Regions from separate parts of the Enterobacter chengduensis genome, predicted to be linked through region 3. Evidence: predicted binding sites of a transcription regulator. Region 3 holds the regulator's gene; each other region holds the start of a gene.
What was found. Region 3 encodes PhoB, which activates phosphate uptake and scavenging genes when phosphate is short. Its sites were predicted from a motif close to CTGTCATAAAACTGNCNNAT; they were not measured.
Positions count from the first base shown of each region.

Region 1: the regulator PhoB is predicted to act here: its motif matches at 6,609-6,628, upstream of glpT (glycerol-3-phosphate transporter).
Region 2: the regulator PhoB is predicted to act here: its motif matches at 5,423-5,442, upstream of uvrB (excinuclease ABC subunit UvrB).

Region 1 is NZ_CP043318.1:3,513,484-3,523,248, forward strand. Features, by position in the region: gene nrdA (class 1a ribonucleoside-diphosphate reductase subunit alpha) at 240-2,525, shown strand; gene nrdB (class Ia ribonucleoside-diphosphate reductase subunit beta) at 2,607-3,737, shown strand; gene yfaE (class I ribonucleotide reductase maintenance protein YfaE) at 3,737-3,991, shown strand; gene glpQ (glycerophosphodiester phosphodiesterase) at 4,081-5,136, opposite strand; gene glpT (glycerol-3-phosphate transporter) at 5,148-6,500, opposite strand; gene glpA (anaerobic glycerol-3-phosphate dehydrogenase subunit A) at 6,753-8,381, shown strand; gene glpB (glycerol-3-phosphate dehydrogenase subunit GlpB) at 8,371-9,588, shown strand; gene glpC (anaerobic glycerol-3-phosphate dehydrogenase subunit GlpC) at 9,585-9,765, shown strand, end outside.
Region 2 is NZ_CP043318.1:1,597,605-1,607,369, forward strand. Features, by position in the region: gene bioA (adenosylmethionine--8-amino-7-oxononanoate transaminase) at 1-522, opposite strand, end outside; gene bioB (biotin synthase BioB) at 609-1,649, shown strand; gene bioF (8-amino-7-oxononanoate synthase) at 1,646-2,803, shown strand; gene bioC (malonyl-ACP O-methyltransferase BioC) at 2,787-3,542, shown strand; gene bioD (dethiobiotin synthase) at 3,535-4,236, shown strand; gene FY206_RS07930 (ABC transporter ATP-binding protein) at 4,199-4,921, opposite strand; gene uvrB (excinuclease ABC subunit UvrB) at 5,674-7,689, shown strand; gene FY206_RS07940 (IS110 family RNA-guided transposase) at 7,768-8,703, opposite strand; gene yvcK (uridine diphosphate-N-acetylglucosamine-binding protein YvcK) at 8,933-9,765, opposite strand, start outside.
Region 3 is NZ_CP043318.1:1,211,961-1,221,725, forward strand. Features, by position in the region: gene mak (fructokinase) at 1-179, shown strand, start outside; gene sbcC (exonuclease subunit SbcC) at 277-3,408, opposite strand; gene sbcD (exonuclease subunit SbcD) at 3,405-4,610, opposite strand; gene phoB (phosphate response regulator transcription factor PhoB) at 4,798-5,487, shown strand; gene phoR (phosphate regulon sensor histidine kinase PhoR) at 5,509-6,804, shown strand; gene brnQ (branched-chain amino acid transporter carrier protein BrnQ) at 7,214-8,533, shown strand; gene proY (proline-specific permease ProY) at 8,615-9,765, shown strand, end outside.

The DNA of each region.
Region 1 (9,765 bases), 2.3 Mb from region 3:
TTGACATCTCTTCCAGGCCTTACGGTACGAGGACTTAGCCTTTTTTACCCTTTCACAACCTCAATTTAACGTCAAAATCAACCCTTGTGCTGAAAAGATTCGATACTAGAATACTCACCATATAGCGTTTCTCTTATCGCAAACCCCCTATATGTAGTATTTATCCACAGAGTTAGTCACAAGACGGATCTGTGGATAAGCGGGGGATATTTTTTATTTCACGGACAGGTAAACCCCACATGAATCAGAGTCTGCTGGTGACAAAGCGCGACGGTACTACCGAGCGTATCAATCTGGACAAAATCCATCGAGTTCTCGACTGGGCAGCAGAAGGACTGAACAACGTATCTATCTCCCAGGTTGAACTGCGTTCCCACATTCAGTTCTACGACGGCATCAAAACGTCTGATATTCACGAAACGATTATTAAAGCAGCGGCAGACCTGATCTCCCGCGAAGCACCGGATTATCAGTACCTGGCTGCACGTCTGGCGATTTTCCACCTGCGTAAAAAAGCCTACGGCCAGTTTGAGCCGCCGAAGCTTTACGATCACGTGGTGAAAATGGTTGAGCTGGGCAAATACGACACGCATCTGCTGGAAGACTATACGGAAGAAGAGTTCGAGCAGATGAACGGGTTTATCGATCACTGGCGCGACATGAACTTCTCCTACGCGGCGGTGAAGCAGCTCGAAGGCAAATACCTGGTTCAGAACCGCGTAACCGGTGAGATCTACGAAAGCGCCCAGTTCCTCTATATTCTGGTGGCCGCCTGCCTGTTCTCTAACTACCCGCGTGACACCCGTCTGGACTACGTGAAGCGTTTCTACGATGCGGTATCCACGTTTAAAATTTCTCTGCCGACGCCAATCATGTCCGGCGTGCGTACCCCTACCCGTCAGTTCAGCTCCTGCGTGCTGATCGAATGTGGCGACAGCCTGGATTCCATCAACGCCACCTCCAGCGCCATCGTGAAATACGTTTCCCAGCGTGCCGGTATCGGCATCAACGCCGGTCGTATTCGCGCGCTGGGCAGCCCGATTCGCGGTGGCGAAGCGTTCCACACCGGCTGCATCCCGTTCTATAAGCACTTCCAGACGGCGGTGAAATCCTGCTCTCAGGGCGGCGTGCGCGGCGGGGCGGCGACCCTGTTCTACCCGATGTGGCACCTGGAAGTAGAAAGCCTGCTGGTCCTGAAAAACAACCGCGGCGTGGAAGGCAACCGCGTGCGCCACATGGACTACGGCGTGCAGATCAACAAGCTGATGTACACCCGTCTGCTGAAGGGTGAAGACATCACCCTGTTCAGCCCGTCCGACGTGCCGGGCCTGTATGACGCGTTCTTTGCCGATCAGGACGAGTTCGAGCGTCTGTACACCAAATACGAAAAAGACGACAGCATCCGCAAGCAGCGCGTGAAGGCGGTCGACCTGTTCTCCCTGATGATGCAGGAACGTGCCTCTACCGGCCGTATCTACATCCAGAACGTTGACCACTGCAACACCCACAGCCCGTTTGATCCGGTCGTTGCGCCAGTGCGCCAGTCTAACCTGTGCCTGGAGATCGCCCTGCCGACCAAACCGCTGGAAGACGTGAACGACGAAAACGGCGAAATCGCGCTGTGCACGCTGTCCGCGTTCAACCTGGGCGCAATTAAGAGCCTGGACGAGCTGGAAGAGCTGGCCGTGCTGGCGGTTCGCGCGCTCGACGCCCTGCTGGACTACCAGGATTACCCAATCCCGGCGGCTAAACGCGGCGCAATGGGCCGTCGTACCCTCGGTATCGGCGTGATCAACTTCGCCTACTGGCTGGCGAAAAACGGCAAGCGTTACTCCGACGGCAGCGCCAACAACCTGACGCACCAGACGTTCGAAGCGATTCAGTACTACCTGATGAAAGCCTCTAACGAGCTGGCAAAAGAGCAAGGCGCGTGCCCGTGGTTCAACGAAACCACCTACGCGAAAGGCATTCTGCCGATTGACACCTACAAGAAAGACCTGGATGCGATCGTCAGCGAGCCGCTGCACCTCGACTGGGAAGGCCTGCGCGAGTCCATTAAAACGCACGGCCTGCGTAACTCCACGCTCTCTGCCCTGATGCCGTCCGAGACCTCTTCGCAGATCTCCAACGCCACCAACGGCATTGAGCCGCCGCGCGGCCACGTCAGCATCAAAGCGTCGAAAGACGGCGTGCTGCGTCAGGTGGTGCCGGATTACGAGACACTGGGTGACAAGTACGAGCTGCTGTGGGAAATGCCAAACAACGACGGCTACCTGCAGCTGGTGGGTATCATGCAGAAGTTTATCGACCAGTCGATCTCTGCTAATACCAACTACGACCCGACGCGCTTCCCGTCCGGCAAGGTGCCAATGCAGCAGCTGCTGAAAGACCTGCTGACCGCCTACAAATTTGGCGTGAAAACGCTGTACTATCACAACACCCGTGATGGTGCGGAAGACGCCCAGGACGACCTGGCTCCGTCCATTCAGGACGATGGCTGCGAAAGCGGCGCATGTAAGATCTAATGTAAATGCCGGGTGGCGCTCCGCTTACCCGGCCTACGATTTTGTTTGCCCAACCGACAAAATCTCTCACAGGACACACTCATGGCATATACCACCTTTTCACAGACGAAAAACGACCAGCTCAAAGAGCCGATGTTCTTCGGCCAGCCGGTCAACGTGGCACGCTACGACCAGCAAAAATATGACATCTTCGAAAAGCTGATCGAAAAGCAACTCTCCTTCTTCTGGCGTCCGGAAGAAGTGGACGTCTCTCGCGACCGCATTGACTACCAGTCGCTGCCGGATCACGAAAAGCATATCTTCATCAGCAACCTGAAGTACCAGACGCTGCTGGACTCCATTCAGGGCCGTAGCCCGAACGTGGCGCTGCTGCCGCTGATCTCCATTCCGGAGCTGGAAACCTGGGTGGAAACCTGGGCGTTCTCCGAGACGATCCACTCCCGCTCTTACACCCATATCATCCGCAACATCGTGAACGATCCGGCGGTGGTGTTTGACGATATCGTCACCAACGAACAGATCCAGAAGCGCGCGGAAGGCATTGCCCATTATTACGATGAGCTGATCGAGATGACCAGCTACTGGCATCTGCTGGGCGAAGGCACCCACAGCGTGAACGGTAAAACCATTACCGTGAACCTGCGCGCGCTGAAAAAGCAGCTGTACCTGTGCCTGATGAGCGTCAACGCGCTGGAGGCGATCCGCTTCTACGTCAGCTTCGCCTGCTCCTTCGCCTTTGCCGAGCGCAAGCTGATGGAAGGCAACGCCAAAATCATCCGCCTGATCGCCCGCGACGAGGCCCTGCACCTGACGGGTACCCAGCACATGCTGAACCTGCTGCGCAGCGGCACGGACGATCCGGAGATGGCGGAAATCGCCGAAGAGTGCAAGCAGGAGTGCTACGACCTGTTCGTGCTGGCGGCCCAGCAGGAGAAAGAGTGGGCAGAATACCTGTTCCGCGACGGCTCCATGATTGGCCTGAACAAAGACATCCTGTGCCAGTACGTTGAGTACATCACCAACATCCGCATGCAGGCTGTCGGTCTCGATCTGCCGTTCCAGACGCGCTCTAACCCAATCCCGTGGATCAACACCTGGCTGGTGTCCGATAACGTCCAGGTCGCGCCGCAGGAAGTGGAAGTGAGTTCTTACCTGGTCGGTCAGATTGATTCTGAAGTCAACACCGACGACCTGAGCGACTTCCAGCTCTGATGTCACGCGTCACGCTAAGTCTTTCCGGCACCGAGGTGCTGTGTCGGGAAGAGCACCCTTCTCTGCTGGTGGCGCTTGAGGCGCATCAGGTAGAAGTAGAGTACCAGTGTCGTTCCGGCTACTGCGGCTCCTGCCGCTGCCGTCTGGTCACAGGCCAGGTGGACTGGCTGACCGAGCCGCTGGCCTTTATCAACGAAGGGGAAATTTTGCCCTGCTGCTGCCGGGCAAAAGGCGATATCGAAATCGAGATGTGATTGTGTCGGGTGGCGCTTCGCTTACCCGACCTACAAAACCGGAGTTCGTAGGCCGGGTAAGGCGCAGCCGCCACCCGGCAATTTCAGCGTTAATCCTTCAAAAAGCTCACCGCTTTATCCGGGAAATCCGTAAACAGCCCGTCCACGCCCGCCTGATTGTATAACACCTCATAAAGCTGATTCACGTCCGCGGCATACGGCGGCAGCTGGTCTGCGCGCACCGTGTACGGATGGACCTGCATCTTGCTCTCATGCGCCTCTTTCACCATTGCCGTCAGCTTCACGTGGCCCGGCGTTGAGCCTTCCGCCACCAGCATGTGGTAATCCGGCCCGATTCCGTCGGCGTACTGCGCAATCTGCTTCATCGCGCCCGGCTTGAACATCCAGTCGTAGCTGTAGTTCACCCACTTTCCGTCAGGCTGCTTCTCCTGGGTTTCATTCCAGTCGGTGTAGGCAATCAGCTGCACCAGATTGAGGTCCATCCCCATCTTCGGCTCCAGCTCGGTTTTAATGCGCTTCAGCTCGGCGGCGTCAAAACACTGCAGATAAACCTTGTCCTTTTTGCTGGTGTAGCCGTACTGCTTCAGCACCTCCAGCGTCTTCGCGGCAATGTCCTTCCCTTCCTGATGGTGGAACCACGGGGCTTTGATTTCCGGGTAGATACCGATATTTTTACCGGTCGAGTGGTTCAGCCCCTGAACAAACTCAATCTCTTCCTGGAAGGTATGAATGCGGAAGTCAGATTTGCCCATCGGGAAACGACCCGGATAGACCTGCACCTTCTTGCCGCTCTCAATCTCGAAGCCTTCGGTAAACTTCAGGGAGCGAATCTCCGCCAGCGTGAAGTCGATGGCGTAGTAGCGGCCATCCTTACGGGCGCGGTCCGGGAAACGCTCCGCCACGTCCGTCACGCGGTCCAGATAGTGATCGTGCAGGACAACCAGCTGGTCGTCCTTCGTCATCACCAGATCCTGCTCCAGATAATCCGCGCCCTGGGCATAGGCCATCGCTTTTGCCGGCAGCGTATGCTCCGGCAGATAGCCGCTCGCGCCGCGGTGGGCAATCACGATTTTATCCGCCGCCAGCGCGGACCCGGTCATCAGGCCCGCCAGCAGCAGGCCCGTCGCTAACTGAGTTAATTTCATCGCAAAGCTCCTTATTGACGACGCGCCAGCACTTCCGCGTGGTGACGTTTCTCACCGATCATTACGACAATCAGCAGCAGCACCGCCAGCACGCTGCCGCCGATCATCACCATAAAGCCGCCGTCCCAGCCGAAGAAGTCAACGGTGTAGCCCACGATAGCGCTCGCCGCGACCGAACCGCCCAGGTAGCCGAACAGACCGGTAAAGCCTGCCGCCGTGCCTGCCGCTTTTTTCGGCGCCAGCTCCAGGGCATGCAGACCGATCAGCATCACCGGACCATAAATCAGGAAGCCGATAACGATCATGCAGGCCATATCTACTGACGGGTTACCCGGCGGGTTGAGCCAGTACACCACGGTGGCGATGGTCACCAGGGTCATAAAGAAGACGCCCGTCGCGCCGCGGTTGCCTTTAAACACCTTGTCGGACATCCAGCCGCAAATCAGCGTGCCCGGGATCCCCGCGTATTCATAGAGGAAATAGGCCCAGGAGGATTTATCCAGCGCGAAGTGCTTCACCTCTTTCAGGTAGGTCGGGGACCAGTCCAGAATGCCGTAGCGCAGCAGGTAAACAAACACGTTCGCCACCGCGATGTACCACAGCAGCCTGTTAGGCAGCACGTACTTCATGAAGATCTGTTTTGCGGTCAGCTCTTCTTCGTGCTTTTCGCTGTAATCGTCCGGATAGTCGTTTTTGTACTCTTCAATCGGCGGCAGGCCGCAGGACTGCGGCGTATCGCGCATCAGCGCGAAGGCAATAATCGCCACCAGAATGGCGCCAAAGGCAGGCATATAGAGCGCCGCGTGCCAGTCGTTGAACCAGGCCATCCCCAGCAGGAACAGCAGCGGCGGAATGCCGCCACCCACGTTATGCGCACAGTTCCACACCGACACGATGCCGCCGCGTTCCTTCTGCGACCACCAGTGCACCATGGTGCGTCCGCACGGCGGCCACCCCATCCCCTGGAACCAGCCGCAGAGAAACAGCAGCACGAACATAACGGCAATGCTGGAGGTGGCCCACGGCACAAAGCCCATGAACAGCATCACCGCCGCGGCCAGAATCAGACCGGCGGGCAGAAACACGCGCGGGTTAGAGCGGTCCGACACCGAACCCATGATGAATTTGGAAAAACCGTAGGCGATGGAGATCCCCGACAGCGCGAACCCCAGATCGCCGCGGGAAAAGCCCTGCTCCACCAGATACGGCATGGCGAGCGCGAAGTTTTTACGTACAAGGTAGTACGCCGCGTACCCGAAGAAGATCCCCAGGAAAATTTGCCAACGCAGACGGCGATAGAGCGGATCTATTTCTGCCTCTGGCAGACGCGCCCTGTGCGGCGCAGGTTTGAAGATACTGAGCATAACAGCCTCCGTGGCCTTGAAATGAATGAGCAGGTGGCTCGCACCTGGATTCCAGAGGCGGGGATGTTAAGAAATCACGGTGATTGTTACTGTGAATCAACGCACAGATTGTTACAGAAATATGACAGGATGCGCAAAAAAGCGCATGAAATCACGTTTCACTTTCGAATTACGCGCGTTTATGTTCGAAATCAAACAAACCACAAAATTAATATGGCTAAATGATAAAAAAACGAACATAGAGGGTAAACAATGACCAGTCACGATCCTCGCTACAGCGATGTGATAATCATTGGCGGTGGCGCAACCGGCGCCGGGATCGCACGCGATTGCGCCCTTCGCGGCTTAAGCGTCACGCTTCTGGAACGTCATGATATCGCCACGGGCGCAACCGGACGTAACCACGGCCTGCTGCACAGCGGCGCTCGGTACGCGGTGACCGACGGTGAATCCGCGCGCGAATGTATTGCCGAAAACCAGATCCTCAAGCGTATCGCCCGCCACTGCATTGAGCCGACCGACGGCCTCTTTATTACCCTTCCTGAAGATGACCTCGCCTTTCAGGACACCTTTATTACCGCCTGCAGCGCAGCGGGCATTCAGGCTGAGGCCATGGATCCGGTGCTGGCGCGGCGGCTGGAACCGTCGGTTAACCCGGCGCTTATCGGCGCGGTGAAAGTCCCTGACGGCACCGTCGATCCGTTCCGCCTGACCGCCGCCAATATGCTGGACGCCCGCGAGCACGGCGGGCATATCCTGACCGGGCACGAAGTGACCGGGCTTATCCGCGAAGGCCATCGCGTCTGCGGCGTGCGGGTGTTTGACACGCAATACCATGAACACGGCGAGCTGTATGCCTCCGTGGTCATTAATGCCGCGGGGATCTGGGGGCAGCGCATCGCGGAATACGCCGACCTGCAGGTGCGCATGTTCCCGGCGAAAGGCTCGCTGCTGATCCTCGACCACCGTATCAATAACCACGTCATCAACCGCTGCCGCAAACCCTCCGACGCCGATATCCTCGTGCCGGGCGATACTATTTCGCTGATCGGCACGACCTCCACCCACGTGGACTACAGCGAGATTGACTACAACCGCGTGACCGCCGAAGAGGTGGATATTCTGCTGCGTGAAGGCGAGAAGCTGGCCCCGGTGATGGCCCAGACGCGCATTCTGCGCGCCTACGCGGGCGTGCGTCCGCTGGTCGCCAGCGACAACGATCCGAGCGGACGTAACGTCAGTCGGGGCATCGTGCTGCTCGATCACGCCGAGCGCGACGGCATGGACGGGTTTATCACCATCACCGGCGGCAAGCTGATGACCTACCGCCTGATGGCCGAATGGGCGACCGATGCCGTTTGCCGCAAGCTGGGCAATACCGAGCCGTGCGTGACGGCAGAACAGCCCCTGCCGGGATCGCGTCAGTCCACGGAAAAAACGCTGCAAAAAATTATCTCCCTGCCCGCGCCGCTGCGCGGATCCGCGATTTACCGCCACGGCGACAGAACGCCGGTCTGGCTTGGAGAAGGCCGGCTGAGCCGCAGCCTGGTGTGCGAGTGCGAAGCCGTCACCGCCGGTGAGGTGCAGTACGCGGTGGAGAACCTGACGGTCACCAGCCTGCTCGATCTCCGCCGCCGCACCCGCGTCGGCATGGGCACCTGCCAGGGCGAGCTCTGCGCCTGCCGTGCGTCGGGTCTGCTGCAGCGTTTTCATACCACCACCGCCACCCAGTCGCTCGATCAGCTCAGCGCCTTTTTAAACGAGCGCTGGAAAGGCATTCAGCCTGTCGCCTGGGGCGATGCCCTGCGCGAAAGCGAGTTTACCCGCTGGGTATACCAGGGGCTTTGCGGTCTTGAGAAGGAGCAACGCGATGAAATTTGACACCGTGATTGTCGGCGGCGGGCTGGCGGGCCTGCTTTGCGGCATCAGGCTCACGAAGCAGGGTCTGCGCTGCGCCATTATCACCCGGGGCCAGAGCGCCCTGCACTTCTCGTCAGGCTCGCTGGATCTGGTGGACGAAGCCTACCGCGACAAACTGCCGCCGGAGCACCCGTATCACCTGATTGGCGCGCAGCATATTGACCGCTTTGCGCTGGAAACCGAAGCGCTGCTAGCAGACTGCGGCGCACGCCTGAAGGGAAGCGCCCGGCTCAATCATCAGCGCGTCACGCCGCTCGGCACCCTGCGTTCCGCCTGGCTCAGCCCGGAAGAAGTGCCCGTTGCCCCCTTCACTGCCGCTCGCGTGCGGGTGGTGGGCATTAGCGGCTTTCTGGATTTTCAGCCGCATCTCGCGGCGGCGTCGCTCTGTCGCCAGGGCGTTAACGCCGAAACGGCAGAGATAGAGCTGCCCGAACTTGATGTTCTGCGCGATAACCCGAGCGAGTTTCGCGCGGTGAATATCGCCCGCTTTCTGGATAACGAGGACAAATGGCCGCTGCTGTACGACGCGCTCAGGCCAATCGGCGAGAGGTGCGACGCGCTGCTGATGCCCGCCTGCTTTGGCTTACGCGACAACCGGCTCTGGCGCTGGCTGTCGGACCGCCTGCCCTGCTCGCTCGGCCTGCTGCCCACGCTGCCCCCTTCCGTCCCCGGCATTCGCCTGCATACCCAGCTTCAGCGTCAGTTTGTGGCGCAGGGCGGCGTGTGGATGGCGGGTGACGAGGTAAAAAAAGTCACCCTGACCGACGGCGCGGTGAGTGAAATCTGGACCCGCAACCACGGTGATATTCCGCTGCGCGCCCGCTATACGGTGCTGGCAAGCGGCAGCTTCTTCAGCAACGGGCTGCTGAGCAGCCGGGAAGGCATCCGGGAAGCCATTATGGGGCTCGATGTCCGGCAAGGCGCCTCCCGCGCGGACTGGTATCAGAGTGATTTCTTCTCGCCGCAGCCGTGGCAGCAGTTTGGCGTAATTGTCGACAGCCGGCTGCATCCGCAGCTTTCCGGCAAGCCCGTCAAAAATCTCTTTGCCATCGGCTCGCTGCTGGGCGGGTACGATCCCATTGCCCAGGGATGCGGTTGCGGGGTCTGCGCCGTCACGGCGCTGTATGTGGCAGAGCAGATTAGCCGGCGCATGGAGGCTGAACAATGAACGACACCCGATTTGAAAGCTGCATTAAATGCACGGTCTGTACCACCGTCTGCCCGGTAAGCGGCGTGAACCCGCGCTATCCGGGGCCAAAGCAGGCTGGCCCTGACGGCGAGCGTCTGCGGCTGAAGGACGGCAAGCTGTACGACGAGGCGCTGAAATACTGCATCAACTGCAAAC
Region 2 (9,765 bases), 390 kb from region 3:
AAACAGGTTTTCCGGCAGGTAGCCCTTCCACAGGCTGTGCATGGAGTTGTCCGGATCGCACACCGACATCGCCCCGAAGGTATCCCCGTGATAGCCGTTGCGGAAGGTGAGGAACCGCTGGCGCGCTTCGCCCTTCGCATGCCAGTACTGCAGCGCCATCTTCATCGCCACTTCCACCGCCACGGAGCCGGAGTCGGCCAGGAATACGCACTCCAGCGAGTCAGGCGTCATTGCCACCAGACGGCGGCAGAGATCCACCGCGGGCTGATGGGTGATCCCGCCAAACATCACGTGCGACATCTGGTCAATCTGCGCCTTCATCGCCGCGTTCAGACGCGGGTGGTTGTACCCGTGAATCGCCGCCCACCAGGAAGACATCCCGTCAACCAGCCGCTCGCCGCTGGCGAGGTGCAGCTCGCAGCCGTGGGCGGAGGCCACCGGGTAGACGGGAAGGGGGCGGGTCGTGGAGGTGTAAGGGTGCCAGATATGATGCTTGTCGAAGGCGAGATCGTCCTGGGTCATAATCGACTTGTAAACCATTTTGAAAAGTTTTAGGTTTACGAGTATAAACCGAACCGAAAATTAACAAAACCCTTTGGAGAAGCCCGATGGCTCACCACGCACGCTGGACGATGTCGCAAGTTACTGAATTATTCAACAAACCTTTCCTTGAGCTGATGTTCGAAGCCCAACAGGTGCATCGTCAGCACTTCGATCCCCGCCATGTTCAGGTCAGCACGCTGCTGTCAATCAAGACCGGCGCCTGCCCGGAAGACTGCAAATACTGCCCGCAGAGCGCGCGCTACAAAACCGGTCTCGAATCCGAGCGCCTGATGGAAGTCGAGCAGGTGCTCGACTCCGCGCGCAAGGCGAAAAACGCGGGCTCAACCCGCTTCTGCATGGGCGCGGCGTGGAAGAACCCGCACGATCGCGACATGCCGTATCTGGAGCAGATGGTCAAGGGCGTGAAGGAGATGGGCCTCGAAGCCTGTATGACGCTCGGCACGCTGAACGACGAGCAGGCGCAGCGCCTCTCCGCGGCGGGTCTGGACTACTACAACCACAACCTCGACACCTCGCCGGAGTTTTACGGCAACATCATCACCACGCGTACCTACCAGGAGCGTCTGGACACGCTGGATAAAGTGCGTGACGCGGGGATCAAGGTCTGCTCCGGCGGCATCGTGGGCTTAGGCGAAACGGTGAAAGACCGCGCGGGCCTGCTGCTGCAGCTGGCGAACCTGCCGACCCCGCCGGAAAGCGTGCCGATCAACATGCTGGTGAAGGTCAAAGGCACGCCGCTGGCGGATAACGACGACGTGGATGCGTTTGATTTTATCCGCACCATCGCGGTGGCGCGCATCATGATGCCGACCTCTTTCGTGCGGCTCTCTGCCGGTCGTGAGCAGATGAACGAGCAAACCCAGGCGATGTGCTTTATGGCCGGGGCCAACTCGATCTTCTACGGCTGCAAGCTGCTGACCACGCCGAACCCGGAAGAGGACAAAGACGTTCAGCTGTTCCGCAAGCTGGGGCTGAACCCGCATCAGACCGAGGTGCTGACGGGCAATAACGAGCAACAGCAGCAGCTGGAGCAGCAGATTTTTAACGCCGACACCGACCAGTTCTACAACGCGGCAGCCGTATGACCTGGCAGGCACGAATTAATACCGCGCTGGACGAACGCCGGGCGGCAGAGGCGTTTCGCGTCCGCAGGGTGGTGGAAAACGGCGCGGGCCGTTTTCTTACCCGCGAGGGGCGGCAGTTTTGCAATTTTTCCAGCAACGATTACCTCGGGCTGAGCCAGCATCCGGCCATCGTCCGCGCCTGGCAGCAGGGCGCGGAGCGGTTTGGCGTGGGCAGCGGCGGCTCGGGACACGTCAGCGGCTACACCACGGCGCATCAGGCGCTGGAAGAGGCGCTTGCCGACTGGCTCGGCTACCCGCGCGCGCTGCTCTTTATCTCCGGCTTTGCCGCCAACCAGGCGGTCATCACGGCCCTGATGGGGAAGGACGATCGCATTGTCGCCGACAGACTCAGCCACGCCTCGCTGCTGGAGGCGGCAAATTTGAGCCCCGCCCAGCTGCGCCGCTTTGCCCATAACGATGCGGGACAGCTCGCTGCGCTGCTGGATAAACCCTGCGACGGCCAACAGCTGGCGGTCACGGAAGGGGTGTTCAGCATGGACGGCGACAGCGCGCCGCTTGCCGCGCTGCACGAGGCCGCTAAGCGGCAAAACGCCTGGCTGCTGGTGGACGATGCCCACGGCATTGGCGTCATGGGCGACGAAGGTCGCGGCAGCGCGCATCAGCAAAACGTGAAGCCGGAGCTGCTGATCGTCACCTTCGGCAAGGGCTTTGGCGCCAGCGGCGCCGCCGTGCTGTGCAGCGAGTCCGTCGCCGACTACCTCCTGCAGTTTGCCCGACACCTGATCTACAGCACCAGCATGCCCCCGGCGCAGGCGATGGCGCTCTCTGCGTCCCTGGCGGTGATCCGCAGCGCGGAAGGGGATGAACGTCGCCAGCGTCTGGCAGAGCATATCGCCCGCTTCCGCAAGGGATTAGCGGAATTACCCTTCCGCAGCCCCGATTCGCAAAGCGCCATCCAGCCGGTGATTGTCGGCGAAAACGGCCGCGCGCTGGCCCTGGCACAGGCGCTGCGCCAGCGCGGCATGTGGGTGACCGCCATCCGCCCGCCCACCGTCCCACCGGGCACGGCGCGGCTGCGCTTAACCCTGACGGCGGCGCATGAAGCGCGCGATATCCAGATTCTGTTGGAGGCGCTCCATGATGCCGGTGAATAAGCAGGCCGTCGCGGCGGCCTTTGGTCGGGCCGCCCGGAGCTATTCGCAGCACGACGACCTGCAGCGCCAGAGCGCGGAGGGGCTTCTGGCCGCGCTTGGCGAGAACCGCTTTGCGCAGGTGCTCGACGCCGGCTGTGGTCCAGGCAGCAATAGCCGCTACTGGCGCGGGACGGGGAGCCGGGTGACGGCTATCGATCTCTCGGACCGGATGCTTGACGTGGCGCGTCAGGGGCAGGCAGCAGATCGCTATCTGCTGGCCGATATCGAGGCGATCCCGCTGGGGGATGCGCAGTTCGATCTGGTCTGGAGTCATCTGGCGGTGCAGTGGTGCAGCAGCCTGCCGCAGGCCTTACGCGAGCTGTATCGCGTGGCGCGGCCGGGCGGGAAGGTGGCCTTTACCACCCTGCTGGAAAGTTCGCTGCCGGAGCTGAATCAGGCGTGGAAAGCGGTGGACGAACAGCCGCATGCTAACCGTTTTTTATCGCACGAGCAGGTGACGCAGGCGCTGGCAGGCTGGCGCTACCGCAGCACGGTGCAGACCATCACCCTCAATTTTGGCGATGCGCTTAGCGCCATGCGCTCGTTGAAGGGCATCGGCGCCACGCACCTGCACGCCGGGCGGGAGAAAAAGCCGCTGACCCGGGGACAGCTACAGCGCCTGGAGCTGGCCTGGCCGCAGCAGCGGGGGCATTTCCCGCTCTCTTATCAACTTTTTCATGGGATTATCGAACGTGACTGAACGTTATTTTGTCACCGGCACGGATACGGAAGTGGGCAAAACGGTTGCCAGCTCGGCGCTGCTGCAGGCGGCACGACGGCTCGGAAAAAACACCGCCGGATACAAGCCGGTCGCTTCCGGCAGCGAGATGACGGCGGAGGGGCTACGCAACACCGACGCCCTGGCGCTCCAGCGCAACAGTACCCTTGAGCTTGCCTATTCAGCGGTGAATCCGTACACCTTTGCCGAGCCGACCTCGCCGCACATTATCAGCGCCGACGAGGAACGTCCGATTGATTTCGCCGTGCTGTCTGCCGGATTACGGGCGCTGGAAAGCCGGGCCGACTGGGTGCTGGTGGAGGGGGCAGGCGGCTGGTTTACGCCCCTTTCGGACACGCAGACGTTTGCTGACTGGGTGCAGGCCGAGCGGCTTCCGGTCATTCTGGTGGTCGGCGTTAAGCTGGGCTGTATTAACCACGCCATGCTGACCGCGCAGGCCGTACGGCAGGCCGGGCTGCGTCTGGCGGGCTGGATAGCCAACGACGTGGTTGCGCCGGGTAAACGACACCAGGAATATCTGGCGACGCTCGGGCGCGTCCTGCCCGCACCGTGCCTCGGGGAGATCCCCTGGCTGGCTGGCGGCGTGGAAAAGGCCGACACCGGGCGTTATCTCGATCTCAGCGCCTTGCTTCCCGCGACATCCAGTGAGCGATAAGCTCGTCATCCAGCTCGTTAACGTGGCCCTGCGCCACGTTACGCCCGCGATAGAGCAGGCAGAAACGGTCCGCCACCCGGCGGATAAACGACAGCTGCTGCTCCGCTAACAGCACCGTCATACCCAACTCCCGGTTTAAGCGCACCAGCAGCTGCCCCAGCTTCTGGGCGAAGCTGTATCCTGCGCCGTGCAGGGGCTCATCGAGGATCAGCAGGTGCGGACGGTTGACCAGCGCATTGGCCAGCGCCAGCTGATACTGGTCGTCCGGAGAGAGCGCGTTAGCGCGGGTCTGTCGCAGCGCGTAGAGCGTCGGAAACAGGTCGTAAACGTCACTTTTCGCTTCCGGGTTGGGTTTCCCCATCGCCCGCATGGCGATATGCAGATTCTCCTCAATCGTCAGCTGGGAGAAGATCCGCCTGTCCTGCGGGACATAGCCTATCCCCGGCCCTGAACGCGGTTCTGGCGGCAGGTTGAGCAAATCGCGCGGCGGGGCCCCCGCCTCGTGCCAGATGATGCTGCCGCTTTCGACGGGCACTCTCCCGGCAATGCAGTTCATGAGGGTGGTTTTCCCCATCCCCGGCAGGCCAACGACGCCCGTACACATCCCTTGCGGAAAGTCCACATTCACGTTCCATAGCGTATGTTGGCTTCCGTAAAACTGATTCACAGCACGCAGACTCAACATCTTTCTCTCCTTAAAAATGTGTGTAGGTGAGGCTCGGGTTTGAGTCTGCAAAACCCCTGCCAGAAACCGAAATGTGCTTAAAAAACGGCTTTTTTAGGAATAGGTCACCGGAGAAGGGCTTAAAAAAAGCCGGGAGTGCACATTGACGGTGCTGGCGGTGTCGGGTTGTGGTGCAGCGGGAGAGTTGATGGAAATGTGAGCAAGATCGCATTGGTTGGTTATGAATGAGGCAACTGTTAATCAGCAAAAAAGAGCTATAAAAATTTTTTCCTGCCGTCTCGTGGGAAAACCCGGGAATTTGCCGAGCGCCACTCCGCACGGGCTGGAAGCAGTTATCCACTATTCCTGTGGATAACCATGTGCATTAGAGTTAGAAAACACGCGATAAGCGAGAGAAGACGCGGCTTTCAACCAAATTGACGCGAAACGCGGCTTTTGAAAATATCGTTTAATATTTAATTGCTTAGATAAAAGCAATTCCCGTCATGAAAGCGTCACCCGTTGCCACAAAACTATCATTACCTGGCTTGACAAATGTTAAAAAAGAAAAAGTTCTGGGGATAACCTGACCTGACTGGTGTTTTATATTGTCACAGTCCAAATTTTGGCCGCTATCGCGCTAATCATTCAGGCGCTACGCTAAATATCCTGACATGCTACTGGTTTTTCATCCAGTGTTTTTTACTGGCATTCCTGGCAACAACGAGTAAAATTACTCACCTGCCGCTTATAACGTCATCAGGTTGTCGCCCATGAGTAAACCGTTCAAATTGAATTCTGCTTTCCGTCCTTCTGGCGATCAGCCTGAGGCGATCCGTCGTCTCGAAGAGGGGCTGGAAGACGGGCTGGCGCACCAGACGCTGCTGGGGGTAACCGGCTCGGGTAAAACGTTCACCATCGCCAACGTGATTGCGGATCTCCAGCGCCCAACGATGGTGCTGGCGCCGAATAAAACCCTGGCCGCGCAGCTCTACGGTGAGATGAAAGAGTTCTTCCCGGAAAACGCCGTGGAGTACTTCGTCTCTTACTACGATTACTACCAGCCTGAAGCGTACGTACCGAGCTCTGACACCTTTATCGAGAAAGATGCCTCGGTGAACGAACACATCGAGCAGATGCGACTGTCGGCCACCAAGGCGCTTCTGGAGCGTCGTGATGTGGTTGTGGTCGCGTCGGTTTCGGCGATCTACGGTCTGGGCGATCCGGATCTCTATCTCAAGATGATGCTGCACCTGACGCAGGGGATGATCATCGACCAGCGTGCGATTTTGCGTCGACTGGCCGAGCTGCAGTACACCCGTAACGATCAGGCCTTCCAGCGCGGCACCTTCCGCGTGCGCGGTGAAGTGATCGACATCTTCCCGGCGGAATCGGACGATATGGCGCTGCGCGTCGAGCTGTTTGACGAAGAGGTCGAGCGCCTGTCGCTCTTCGACCCGCTGACCGGACACGTTGAGTCGGTGATCCAGCGCTTCACCATCTACCCGAAAACGCACTACGTGACGCCGCGCGAGCGTATCGTGCAGGCAATGGAAGAGATCAAAGTGGAGCTGGCCGAGCGCCGTAAGGTGCTGCTGGCGAACAATAAGCTGCTGGAAGAGCAGCGCCTCAGCCAGCGCACGCAGTTCGACCTTGAGATGATGAACGAGCTGGGCTACTGCTCCGGCATCGAAAACTACTCGCGCTTCCTCTCCGGGCGCGGGCCGGGCGAGCCGCCGCCGACGCTGTTTGATTACCTTCCGGCAGACGGTTTGCTGGTGATCGATGAATCCCACGTCACGATCCCGCAGATCGGCGGGATGTACCGGGGCGACCGGGCGCGTAAAGAGACGCTGGTGGAGTACGGATTCCGCCTGCCGTCAGCGCTGGATAACCGTCCGATGAAGTTTGAAGAGTTTGAGGCGCTGGCGCCGCAGACCATCTACGTGTCGGCCACCCCGGGCAACTACGAGCTGGAGAAATCGGGCGATGAGGTGATCGACCAGGTAGTCCGTCCGACCGGGCTGCTGGACCCGATTATCGAGGTGCGCCCGGTGGCCACGCAGGTGGACGATCTGCTCTCTGAGATCCGGGCCCGTTCCGCCATCAACGAGCGCGTGCTGGTGACGACGCTCACCAAGCGCATGGCGGAAGACCTGACCGAGTATCTTGAAGAACACGGTGAGAAGGTGCGCTATCTGCACTCGGATATCGACACCGTGGAGCGCATGGAGATTATCCGCGACCTGCGTCTGGGCGAGTTTGACGTGCTGGTGGGGATCAACCTGCTGCGAGAAGGCCTGGATATGCCGGAAGTCTCGCTGGTGGCGATTCTGGATGCGGATAAAGAGGGCTTCCTGCGTTCTGAACGCTCCCTTATCCAGACCATTGGCCGCGCGGCGCGTAACGTCAACGGCAAAGCGATTCTGTACGGTGACAAAATCACCCCGTCGATGGCGAAAGCGATCGGCGAAACGGAGCGCCGCCGCGAGAAACAGCAGCGCTACAACGAAGAGCACGGCATTACCCCGCAGGGGCTGAACAAGAAGGTGGTGGATATTCTGGCGCTCGGTCAGAACATTGCCAAAACCAAAACGAAAGGCCGCGGCAAGGCGCGTTCCGTGGTGGAAGAAGATACCGTCGTACTGACGCCGAAGGCGCTGCAGCAGAAAATTCACGAGCTGGAAGGGCAGATGATGCAGCACGCGCAGAACCTGGAGTTCGAAGAGGCGGCGCAGATCCGCGACCAGCTTCATCAGCTGCGGGATTTGTTTATTGCGGCATCGTGAGTCGGTGATGTTTTTTCTCCCTCTCCCTGTGGGAGAGGGCCGGGGTGAGCAGCTGTGTTTAAAGTCAACAGCTGACGACTAAGCTGCCGCCCATTTTTTATTGTCCCGCACCATCGCATTCAGGATTGTTACCAGCTTTCTGACGCAGGCTGTCATCGCCACTTTAAAGGCTTTTCCCTTGCTTCTCAGTTTCTCAAAAAAAGCCTGTATGGTTGGGTTATAACGCACCGCTGACATTGCCGCCATGTACAGCGCTGCACGCACCGCACTTCGTCCTCCCCAGATACATCGTTTTCCTTTCATCTTTCCGCTGTCATGGGCATAAGGACACACGCCTACCAGTGCGCTGATTTTACGTCTGTTAAGTTGTCCCAGCTCCGGCAGCATCGACAGCAGAACCGCCAGCGTTGTCCGTCCTATACCCTTGACTTCTTCCAGCAGCTTCACTTTCTCCTGCCATAGCGGCATCACTTTTATCTGCTGGTCGATGTCGTCATCCGTGTCCTTTATCTCTGCGTTAAGCCAGTCAATATGCCGTTTGATACCCATCCGGATAAGCTCATCAGTGCAGGAGCCGTAGCGGTTCTGCTCCATGGTTCTGTTGTCCACCAACTGGCGGCGGCGGGATACCATCATGGCGAGACGCTGCGTCTGTTCGTCCGGAGCGGGTCTGATATCCGGTGTCATCCTGCGGCCAAACTCGCAGATGATGCGGGCATCGTTCGGGTCTGTCTTGAACAGCGTCCCGAGAGCGCGGGCGAAGTGTTTGACCTGAGCAGGATTAACGACGGCGACAGGCAGCCCGGCAAGTTCAAGCGTGGCAGCAAGCAGGTTGTGGTAGCGCCCCGTGGCTTCCATCACGATGCGTGTAACGGTACGGGATGAAAGGGCGTCGAGGAGTAGCTGATGGCCCTGAGGGGTATTATCCAGATGAAGAAAAATCCCGTCAGGACTGATAAATACATCAAAGGTCTCTTTGGCGATATCGATGCCAACGTTGGTATGTTCAGTCATGTTCGAGTCTCCCGGCCTTGTAATATACGGGCTGGCACAGGCCGCCCAGGCAGCTGTTCGGGTTAACAGGAAAACTGATGCCACGCCATGAGCTCACCCGCGGGCTTGGAAACCCAGAGGGCTAACGGGCTGTGGCATCAGGTCAAACTCAGTGACAGTTTACCCGTCTGTTGACGGGTAACTGAAGTGACTTTAAACATACAAGGGCAACAGGCCGCACAAAACGAACCTAGCCCAGCGCCTGAATCGCTTTCTCCAGCGCCTCGCGCAGCAGGTGACGGTCGTGGCGATACTTGATGTCTGAGGCCTCCAGCGGCTCCTGCACCACCAGACGATCGCCAATCCCTGACACATCTACTTTCGGGCCCACGACTACACCGTCAATGATTTTCTTGCCGACGTACTGCTCCATCAGACTCAGTTTGTCTGCCAGCGACAGGCTCGCCGCCGCCGGGCTCAGCTCACGGCCTAAATTGCCGATATAAACCATCGGGGCAGGGGTGCGGCGCAGCGCCTGCGCCAGCTCTTTCACCAGCAGTATGGGCATCAGGCTGGTATAGAAACTGCCCGGACCGATCAGGATAAGATCCGCTTCCCCAATGGCCTCCACCGCTTCTCGCGTGGCGGGCACGGCCGGATAGGTCATGAGCTCCGTTGGCGGCACGAGGAGCTGGTCAATATTCACCTCGCCGTACACTTCATGCCCTTCAGCGTCGATTGCCATCAGGTCAACCGGTTGTTCAGACATGGGGATCAGGAATGCGTCCACTTTGAGCAAATTACGGATAAGGTTGATCGCTTCCAGGGGCCTTACGCTCAGGTGATCCAGCGCCTTTAACATGAGATTTCCAAGGTTATGCCCGGAAAGTTCGCCATTACCGCCAAAACGGTACTCAAACATCGCTGAGGCGACGCTTGGTTCGGTAATTAACTGGTTTAGACAGTTGCGCATATCTCCCCAGGCAATACCGCCTTCGGCACGACGAATTCGCCCGGTTGAGCCGCCGTTATCGGTGGTGGTCACTATCCCCGTCAGCCTTGAGCCGAGTGAAGACAACGAGG
Region 3 (9,765 bases):
TCGATCCGGACGTCATTGTGCTCGGCGGCGGCATGAGCAACGTCGACCGGCTGTACGCCACGGTACCGAACCTGGTGAAGCAGTGGGTCTTCGGCGGCGAGTGTGAAACCCCGATCCGCAAAGCCGTCCACGGTGACTCCAGCGGCGTGCGCGGCGCGGCGTGGCTGTGGCCGGAATAAAAGCAAAACAGCAGCGCAAGTTGCTGTTTTTGGTGTTTGTACCCTCTCCCTGTGGGAGAGGGCTAGGGTGAGGGCACCAGACCGCTCCGACCCCCATTTATTCCACCGCAAATTCCCTATCCAGCCTGCTATACCCCAGCCCGTTAATCTTCTTCACTTTGATCTGCACCGGAATGCGCTCTTTCATCGCCTCTACGTGGCTGATCACGCCGATGGTTTTCCCGGTGGCGTTCAGCGCGTCGAGCGCATCCAGCGCGGTATCCAGCGTTTCGCTGTCGAGCGTGCCGAAACCTTCATCCAGGAACAGGGAATCGATCCGCGTTTTATGGCTCACCAGGTCAGAAAGGGCCAGCGCCAGCGCCAGGCTGACGAGGAAGCTCTCGCCGCCGGAGAGGGTCCGGGTATCACGCACCGCATCCGCCTGCCAGGTATCGACCACTTCCAGCTCCAGCGCGTCGCTGGCCTTGCGCTGCAATAAATAACGCCCGTGCAGACGGTTAAGCTGCTGGTTAGCAAGCCAGACAAGATTGTCCAGGGTCAGTCCCTGGGCGAACTTACGGAACTTGTCGCCGGTGCTGGAGCCGATAAGCGCATTCAGATAACCCCAGTCGTCGGCCTGGCGCGCGGCCTCTTCAATTTGCTGCATCAGCGCCAGCCGATGCTGACGGTTATCGCTGTCCTGCTTAAGCTGCTGGCGGATCTCACCCTGATGCGTCGTGTTCTCGCGAAGCCGCTGCGCCAGCTGCTGCAGCCGGCTTTGCAGCGCAGGGGCATCGGCGTCGAGGCCTTCCGGCCGCAGGGCCAGATGCGCCTGCAGCTGCTGGTTAGCCTGGCCGCACAGCGCCGCGGCCTGCTGGGTCTGGTTTTCGAGCGACTGCTTCATCTGTTCGAGGTGGCGAATGGCGCCGTCATCCAGCAGGGCGGCAAGGAACGCGTCCCGATCGGCAAAGCAGCTCGCCGCGAGCGCCGCGGTGAACTGCGTCTGTGACTGATGCAGGCGCTCTTGCTCCAGCTTTTCCTGCTGCTGCTGCGCGGCGAGCTGGCTTTGCAGCGACACGCATTCGTCGTGGACGTCGCGCCAGCCGTCAGGAATGGCCGGTTCGGCTTCTTCGCCGTTCGTTGCCGGAAGCGTGTCGAGCAGCGGCTTCAGGGCGCCTATACGTTCCTGCAGCACGCCGTGCTGGGTTTGCTTCTCCTGCCACTGCGCGAATTCCGCTTCGCGGGCGTGCAGCCAGGCGGCTTCGCTCCCCGCTTCGGGAACGCTAAGCGACAGCGCGAGCAGGGTGTGCTCCAGCGCCTGGCGCGTGGCCGCCAGCTGCTGCTGGTGCTGCCGCGCCTGCGCCTCCTGCTCGTGCAGCTGGTTTTGCAGGGTGAGACGCTGGCTAAGCTGATAAAGCTGACGTTCGTAGCGTTCCTGTTCGTTCATCCATGGCGCAATATCTTCCTGAATATTAAGCGCTATATTCAGAGAGGCGCAGGCCGCCATCCACTCTTTAGTGAGCGCTTGCTCTTCCTGAGAGAGCGTCTGCGCGTCGTCTGTCTCGCGCTGAATTTGCTGGGTCAGGGCATTCACCTGTCCCAGCACCAGCAGGCCTTCCTCTTTAAGCGCGGCCACCTCTTTTTCCAGGGCATCTCGCCGACGCTGGTTATCCGTCAGCTCAAGCGACTGATACTGCTCAACGGCGGGATGCTCGCTGGAGCCGCACAGCGGACAGGGTTTGCCTGCCTCAAGCCGGGAACGATAGCTTTCCAGATCTTTAATCGTCGCTTCACGTTCGCACAGGGCCTTCAGGTCCAGATAGTGCTGGTGTTTCTCTTTGTACTGCTGGCGGCGTAGCGTCAGCGTTTCATTAAGCGTGTTCTGCTCCGCCCGAGCTTTCTGCACGCTTTCACCGCTCTGGCGCAGGCGCTTTTGCAGCGGCTGATAGCGGGCATGCAGCGACGTTAGCCGCTGGCGCAGCGGGCGTGTTTCGGCCTGCTGCTCCATGGCCGCGCTGACCTCATCCGCCGTCAGGGTCAGCGTATTTTCCGGCATCTTTGCCAGCTTGTGACGTAATTCATTCATCCGCGCAGCAAGCGAGGCCAGCTGCGCGTTATCGCGGTTCAGCTGCGAGAACTGGGCGCGCCAGCCGGCAATCTCCTGGCCCAGCAGGCGATAGCGTTCGTGCTCCGCCAGCCACTGCGCGAGCGCCGTCAGTTCGGCCTGAAGCTGCTCGTGGTCACGCAGGGCGGTATTGCGGATACGCGAACGCAGTGCGGTTTTGGCCTGTAAGCGAGTATTTACTTCAACAATTCGCTGCCGTGTTTGCGCCAGGCGCGCGGTTTGCTCCTGCTGATGTTCCCAGAGTGGACGAAGCTGGGCGGTGGGCAGCGCAAGCTGGAGCTTTGCCAGCTCTGGCGCCGCGTTCGTCAGCGCCTGCTGCGCCTGCTGCTGCATCGCGGTAACGCGCTGTTGCTCCAGCACGAGCTCATCATGACGCGTAAGCCACTGAAAATGTTTCTGTTGGCTTTGCTGCTGTTCCAGCAGGGTTTTCTCTTCGTCAGTAAGTGCCTGCAAACTTTGCTGTAACTGCTGCTGCTGTTCTTCGCTGAGCAGCACGACGCCCGCCGCCTGCGCCTCGCACTTTTCCAGCACGCTGCGGGCCGCTTTGTGTTTTTCAAACACCATGGCGGAAATCTGGCCGTAGATTTCGGTGCCGGTCAGCTCTTCCAGCAGCTCGGCACGATCGCTCGGTTTGGCGTTGAGGAAGGCGGCAAACTGCCCCTGGGAGAGCAGCATCGAGCGGGTAAAGCGGCCATAGTCCAGCCCGGTGAGCGCGGCGGTTTGCTCCAGTTTGTCCGTCACCTTATCGGCCAGAATTTTGCCGTCTTCGCAGCGCGCCAGCTCCACGCGCGGCGCCTGCAGGTTCCCGTCCGGCTGGTTGCGCGCCCGGTTCTGGCTCCAGAAGGCGCGATAGGCGGTGCCTTTAACCTCGAACTCCACCTCCGCCAGGCACTCGGCGGTGTCGCGCGTCATCAGGTCGTTTTGCGCCTGAGAGACCTTCTGCAGCCGCGGCGTTTCGTGATAAAGCGCCAGGCAGATGGCGTCGAGCAGGGTGGTTTTGCCTGCCCCCGTCGCGCCGGTGATGGCAAACAGACCGTTGCTGGCAAACGGCTCGGCGGTGAAGTCAATTTTCCACTCGCCCTTGAGGGAGTTAAGATTTTTCAGGCGCAGGCTCAGAATTTTCACGCGTTTTCTTCCTCATCATTGAGCGCATGCAGGGTATGGTTGAACAGTTCGCTAAGCCTTGCGCGCTTCGCGTCGTCAATTTCCTCCTGCGAGAGCCTGCGTTCAAATACCTCTTCCACCCGCAGTTCGCTGAGCGTTTCCCGCTGGGCGCTTAACAGAATTTTCTCGCGCTGCTCGCGGCTGCGGCGCACCAGTAACACCTCTACCGGCAGGTCTTCGGTCAGGGCCTGGATTTTTCGCTGCATATCGTGCAGGTAGTCGTCGGTGGTGATTTCGATATCCAGCCAGACGGGCGGGTTAAGCGATGCCCCGCGCCACTGCTCAAGCTGGGCGGTAATGGCGTCGAGATCGCCTTTCAGCACCGCCAGCGGCTGGGTAACGGGCACCTCCAGCGTCTCGACGGCGGCGAGTTTGCCCTCGCTGAAGCTCACCAGATGGACGGATTTGGCTTTGCCCGTCTCGTCAAAGCTGAGCGAAATAGGGGATCCGCAGTAGCGAATGTGCTCGCTGCCGCCGATAACCTGGGCGCGGTGAATATGCCCCAGCGCAATGTAGTCCGCTGGCGGAAAGTTTTGCGCCGGAAAGGCGTCCAGCGTGCCGATATAGATGTCACGCACGGCGTCACTTTTACTGGCCCCGACGGTGGTGAGGTGCCCGGTTGCAATCACCGGAATTGGCCGGTCGCCCCGCAGGGCACAGGCATCGGCGTGCTGCTGGCGATAGTAGTCGGTGATGGCCTGTAATAAATGCTGCTGCTTTTCCGCGCCCGACAGCCCGGCCTGGCTTTGCACGATATCGCGCGGACGTAAAAACGGGATGGGACACAGCACCGCACCCGGCGAGCCGTCGCGCTTTTTCAGGATCTGCGGAGGGTGCCCGGCGCTGGCCACTACGGTAGTATTGAGAAATGCCAGGATGTCGCGGGACTCGTTGAGCGTCGCGACGGAATCGTGGTTGCCCGCGACAATCACCAGATGACAGCCGGTTTGCTGCAGATTCACCACGAAGCGGTTATACAGCTCCCGCGCATAGCTGGGGGGAGAGCCGGTATCAAAGATGTCACCCGCCACGATAATCGCGTCCACCTCGTGCGTCTGTGCCGTTTCCAGCAGCCAGTTCAGGAACGCTTCATGTTCAGCCGCACGGCTTTTGCTGTAAAAATTTTGGCCCAGATGCCAGTCCGAGGTGTGAAGTATACGCATAGCGGTTCCGTGGCAAAAAAGAGAAAGCAGGATTATAAACGTTCAGAGAAGGGAAAATAACCGCTGTAATAAAACAACAGTTTGCCCGCTAACGTGGTACTGTTTTTCATAAATCTGTCATAAATCTGACGCATAATGGCGCCGAATTACAAACTTGTAACGTAAATAAGATAAGACAGGGCAAAGTATGGCGAGACGTATTCTGGTCGTAGAAGATGAAGCTCCAATTCGTGAAATGGTGTGCTTCGTGCTCGAGCAAAACGGCTTCCAGCCGGTTGAAGCGGAAGATTATGACAGCGCTGTGAACCAGCTGAATGAACCCTGGCCCGATCTGATTCTGCTGGACTGGATGTTGCCCGGCGGCTCCGGACTGCAGTTTATCAAACACCTCAAGCGTGAAGCGCTGACCCGCGACATTCCGGTTGTGATGCTTACGGCGCGCGGAGAAGAAGAGGATCGCGTGCGCGGTCTGGAGACCGGCGCGGACGATTACATTACCAAACCGTTCTCCCCAAAAGAGCTGGTGGCCCGCATTAAAGCCGTGATGCGCCGCATTTCGCCGATGGCGGTGGAGGAGGTGATTGAGATGCAGGGACTGAGCCTTGACCCCACGTCGCACCGCGTGATGACCGGCGAAAATCCCCTCGACATGGGGCCTACCGAATTTAAGCTCCTGCACTTCTTTATGACCCACCCGGAGCGCGTGTACAGCCGCGAACAGTTGCTGAATAACGTCTGGGGAACTAACGTGTATGTCGAAGACCGTACGGTTGACGTCCACATCCGCCGCCTGCGAAAAGCGCTGGAACTGAGCGGCCACGATCGCATGGTGCAGACGGTCCGCGGCACGGGTTATCGTTTTTCGACCCGTTTCTGAACAATGACAGGAGTGTGACGCGTGCTGGAACGTCTGTCATGGAAAAGGCTCGTCTTTGAACTGATCTTATGCTGTATTCCGGCCTTCATTCTGGGGGCTTTTCTTGGGCACCTGCCGTGGTTTCTGCTGGCGTCGGTCACCGGGCTGCTGATTTGGCATTTCTGGAACCTGCTGCGCCTCTCGTGGTGGCTATGGGTTGACCGAAGCATGACGCCGCCGCCGGGAAGCGGCAGCTGGGAGCCGCTGCTGTACGGTCTGCACCAGATGCAGATGCGTAATAAAAAGCGCCGCCGCGAGCTGGGAAGCCTGATTAAACGCTTTCGCAGCGGCGCGGAGTCGCTGCCGGATGCGGTGATCCTGACCACCGAAGAGGGGACGATCTTCTGGTGTAACGGCCTGGCGCAGCAGCTGCTGGGCCTGCGCTGGCCGGACGACAATGGTCAGAACATCCTCAACCTTCTGCGCTATCCCGAGTTCACGCTGTATCTGAAAAAGCGTGATTTTAGCCGCCCGCATAACCTCAAGCTCAATAACGGTCGTCATCTGGAAATCCGCGTGATGCCCTACAGCGATAAGCAGTGGCTGATGGTGGCGCGCGATGTCACCCAGATGCACCAGTTGGAAGGGGCGCGTCGCAACTTCTTCGCCAACGTCAGCCACGAGCTGCGTACCCCGCTGACCGTGCTTCAGGGCTACCTGGAGATGATGCAGGAGCAAACGCTGGAAGGCGCGCCGCGTGAAAAAGCGCTGCACACCATGCGCGAGCAAACGCACCGCATGGAAGGGCTGGTCAAGCAGCTGCTGACGCTCTCGAAGATTGAGGCGGCGCCTACGCTTGCGCTGAATGACACGATAGATGTGCCGATGATGCTGCGGGTCGTGGAGCGTGAAGCGCAGACGTTAAGCCACAAAAAGCATCACCTGACCTTTGAGGTCGACAGCACGCTAAAGGTGCTGGGCAGCGAAGATGAACTGCGCAGCGCCATTTCTAACCTGGTGTATAACGCGGTGAATCATACCCCGGAGGGGACGGAGATCGTGGTGCGCTGGCGCCATACCTCAACGGGAGCCGAGTTTAGCGTGGAAGACAACGGGCCGGGGATTGCCCCTGAGCATATTCCGCGCCTGACCGAGCGTTTCTACCGCGTGGATAAAGCGCGATCGCGGCAGACGGGCGGAAGCGGCCTGGGGCTGGCGATTGTGAAACACGCGGTTAATCACCACGAAAGCCGTCTCGATATTCAGAGTACGCTGGGGAAAGGAACCCGCTTCAGCTTCGTTATCCCGGAACGTTTAATTGCCAAAAAGATCGCCTGACGGCAGGCGTGTCATTTTACCTTTCCACGGGTCAGCCATCGCTGGCCCGTTTGCTTTGCAGTCAAGCGAAACGCGAATGAATTTTATACGGCTGACCGTTTTTTGTTCGCATGATTAGCCATGGGTTTTTCTTATAAATAGCGTATTGTTCTGGTGCGTATTTTCATGCTGGCATATTGTTCTGGTTTTGCGATCCCACCTTGCCTTTAAACGTTATAAGCGTTTAAATTGCGCCCCAGATACTGTCAGACCGACTGTATTTGCGTGGTAAATCGAAAAACTATTCTTCTCCACGCCAGGACGGGAGCATATCCCGCTGAAATTGAGCAAATTTTCGGCTGTATCGTCCCGTCAGGGATATCGAAAATCTCAATGTTTTCAACACCACATCCACAGGCAGTAAGGTTTTATGACCCATCACTTAAAATCGCGTGACATCATCGCGCTGGGCTTTATGACATTTGCGCTGTTCGTTGGCGCAGGCAACATCATTTTCCCTCCAATGGTTGGCTTACAGGCGGGTGAACACGTCTGGACCGCCGCGTTTGGTTTCCTGATTACTGCCGTGGGTCTGCCTGTGCTGACCGTCATCGCGCTGGCGAAGGTCGGCGGCGGCGTGGATAGCCTCAGCACCCCGATTGGCAAAGTGGCTGGCGTTCTGCTGGCAACCGTCTGCTATCTGGCCGTAGGCCCGCTGTTTGCCACCCCGCGTACCGCGACCGTCTCCTTCGAAGTGGGTATTGCTCCCCTGACCGGTGACGGCGCGATGCCGCTGTTTATTTACAGCCTGATCTACTTCGCGATCGTGATTCTGGTTTCCCTCTATCCGGGCAAACTGCTGGATACCGTGGGTAACTTCCTGGCCCCGCTGAAAATTGTCGCGCTGATTGTTCTGGCGGTAGCGGCCATCGTCTGGCCAGCAGGCCCGATCAGCGACGCGATGGACGCCTATAAAAACGCCGCGTTTTCTAACGGTTTTGTGAACGGCTATCTGACGATGGATACGCTGGGCGCCATGGTGTTTGGTATCGTTATTGTTAACGCCGCGCGTTCCCGCGGCGTGACCGAAGCGCGTCTGCTGACCCGCTATACCATCTGGGCTGGCCTGATGGCCGGCGTGGGCCTGACGCTGCTGTATCTGGCGCTGTTCCGTCTGGGGTCCGATAGCGCCATGCTGGTCGATCAGAACGCCAACGGTGCGGCTATCCTGCACGCCTACGTCCAGCACACCTTCGGCGGTGCGGGCAGTATGCTGCTGGCGGCACTCATCTTCCTGGCCTGTCTGGTGACCGCGGTTGGCCTGACCTGCGCCTGTGCAGAGTTCTTTGCACAGTATCTGCCGCTCTCTTACCGCACCCTGGTGTTTATCCTCGGTATCTTCTCTATGGCGGTGTCCAACCTCGGTCTGAGCCACCTGATTCAGGTCTCTATTCCGGTACTGACGGCGATTTATCCGCCTTGCATCGTGCTGGTGGTGCTGAGCTTCACCCGCCCGTGGTGGAACAACTCCTCACGAATTATTGCGCCAGCCATGTTTATCAGCCTGATTTTTGGTATCCTTGACGGGATTAAAGCATCAGCTTTCGCTGGAATTCTGCCAGCCTGGACACAGCGTCTGCCGCTGTCCGAGCAGGGCCTGGCCTGGCTGATGCCTACCGTTGTTGCGCTGGTTCTGGCGATTATCTGGGACCGTGCTGCAGGGCGTCAGGTTGCATCGAACGCGCATTAATCAACGGCAACAAACTGTTTAACCACGGGGCTTAAGGCCCCGTGGTTTTTTGTTTTTTTCGTGTTGAATGGCAAGATTTAAATGGAAAGCACTAACAAACTTAAACGTGGATTGAGCACGCGCCACATCCGCTTTATGGCGCTGGGCTCTGCTATCGGCACCGGTCTTTTTTATGGCTCGGCAGATGCCATCAAAATGGCCGGTCCCAGCGTGCTGATGGCGTACATCATCGGCGGCGTGGCGGCGTATATCATCATGCGCGCGCTCGGCGAAATGTCGGTTCACAACCCGTCCGCCAGCTCATTCTCCCGCTATGCGCAGGAAAACCTCGGCCCGCTGGCCGGATTTATCACCGGCTGGACCTACTGCTTCGAAATCCTGATTGTCGCCATTGCCGACGTGACGGCGTTCGGCATCTATATGGGCGTCTGGTTCCCGGCGGTGCCGCACTGGATATGGGTGCTGAGCGTGGTGCTGATTATCTGCGCCGTCAACCTGATGAGCGTGAAGGTGTTCGGCGAGCTGGAGTTCTGGTTCTCCTTCTTCAAGGTCGCCACCATCATCATCATGATTGTGGCCGGTTTTGGCATCATTATCTGGGGTATCGGCAACGGCGGGCAGCCGACCGGTATTCACAACCTCTGGAGCAACGGGGGCTTCTTCAGCAACGGCTGGCTCGGGATGGTCATGTCGCTGCAGATGGTGATGTTCGCCTACGGCGGTATTGAGATTATCGGCATCACCGCCGGGGAAGCGAAAGACCCGGAGAAATCCATTCCGCGCGCCATCAACTCGGTGCCGATGCGTATTCTGGTGTTCTACGTGGGTACGCTGTTCGTGATCATGTCCATCTACCCGTGGAACCAGGTCGGCACCAACGGTAGCCCGTTTGTTCTGACCTTCCAGCATATGGGCATCGCTTTTGCGGCCAGCATTCTGAACTTTGTGGTGCTGACCGCGTCGCTCTCCGCGATTAACAGCGACGTCTTTGGCGTGGGCCGCATGCTGCACGGCATGGCGGAGCAGGGCAGCGCGCCGAAGGTGTTCGCCAAAACCTCGCGCCGCGGCACGCCGTGGGTGACCGTTGTGGTGATGGCCGTGGCGCTGCTGTTCTCGGTTTACCTGAACTACATCATGCCGGAGAACGTCTTCCTGGTGATTGCGTCGCTGGCGACCTTCGCGACGGTGTGGGTGTGGATCATGATCCTGCTGTCGCAGATTGCCTTCCGCCG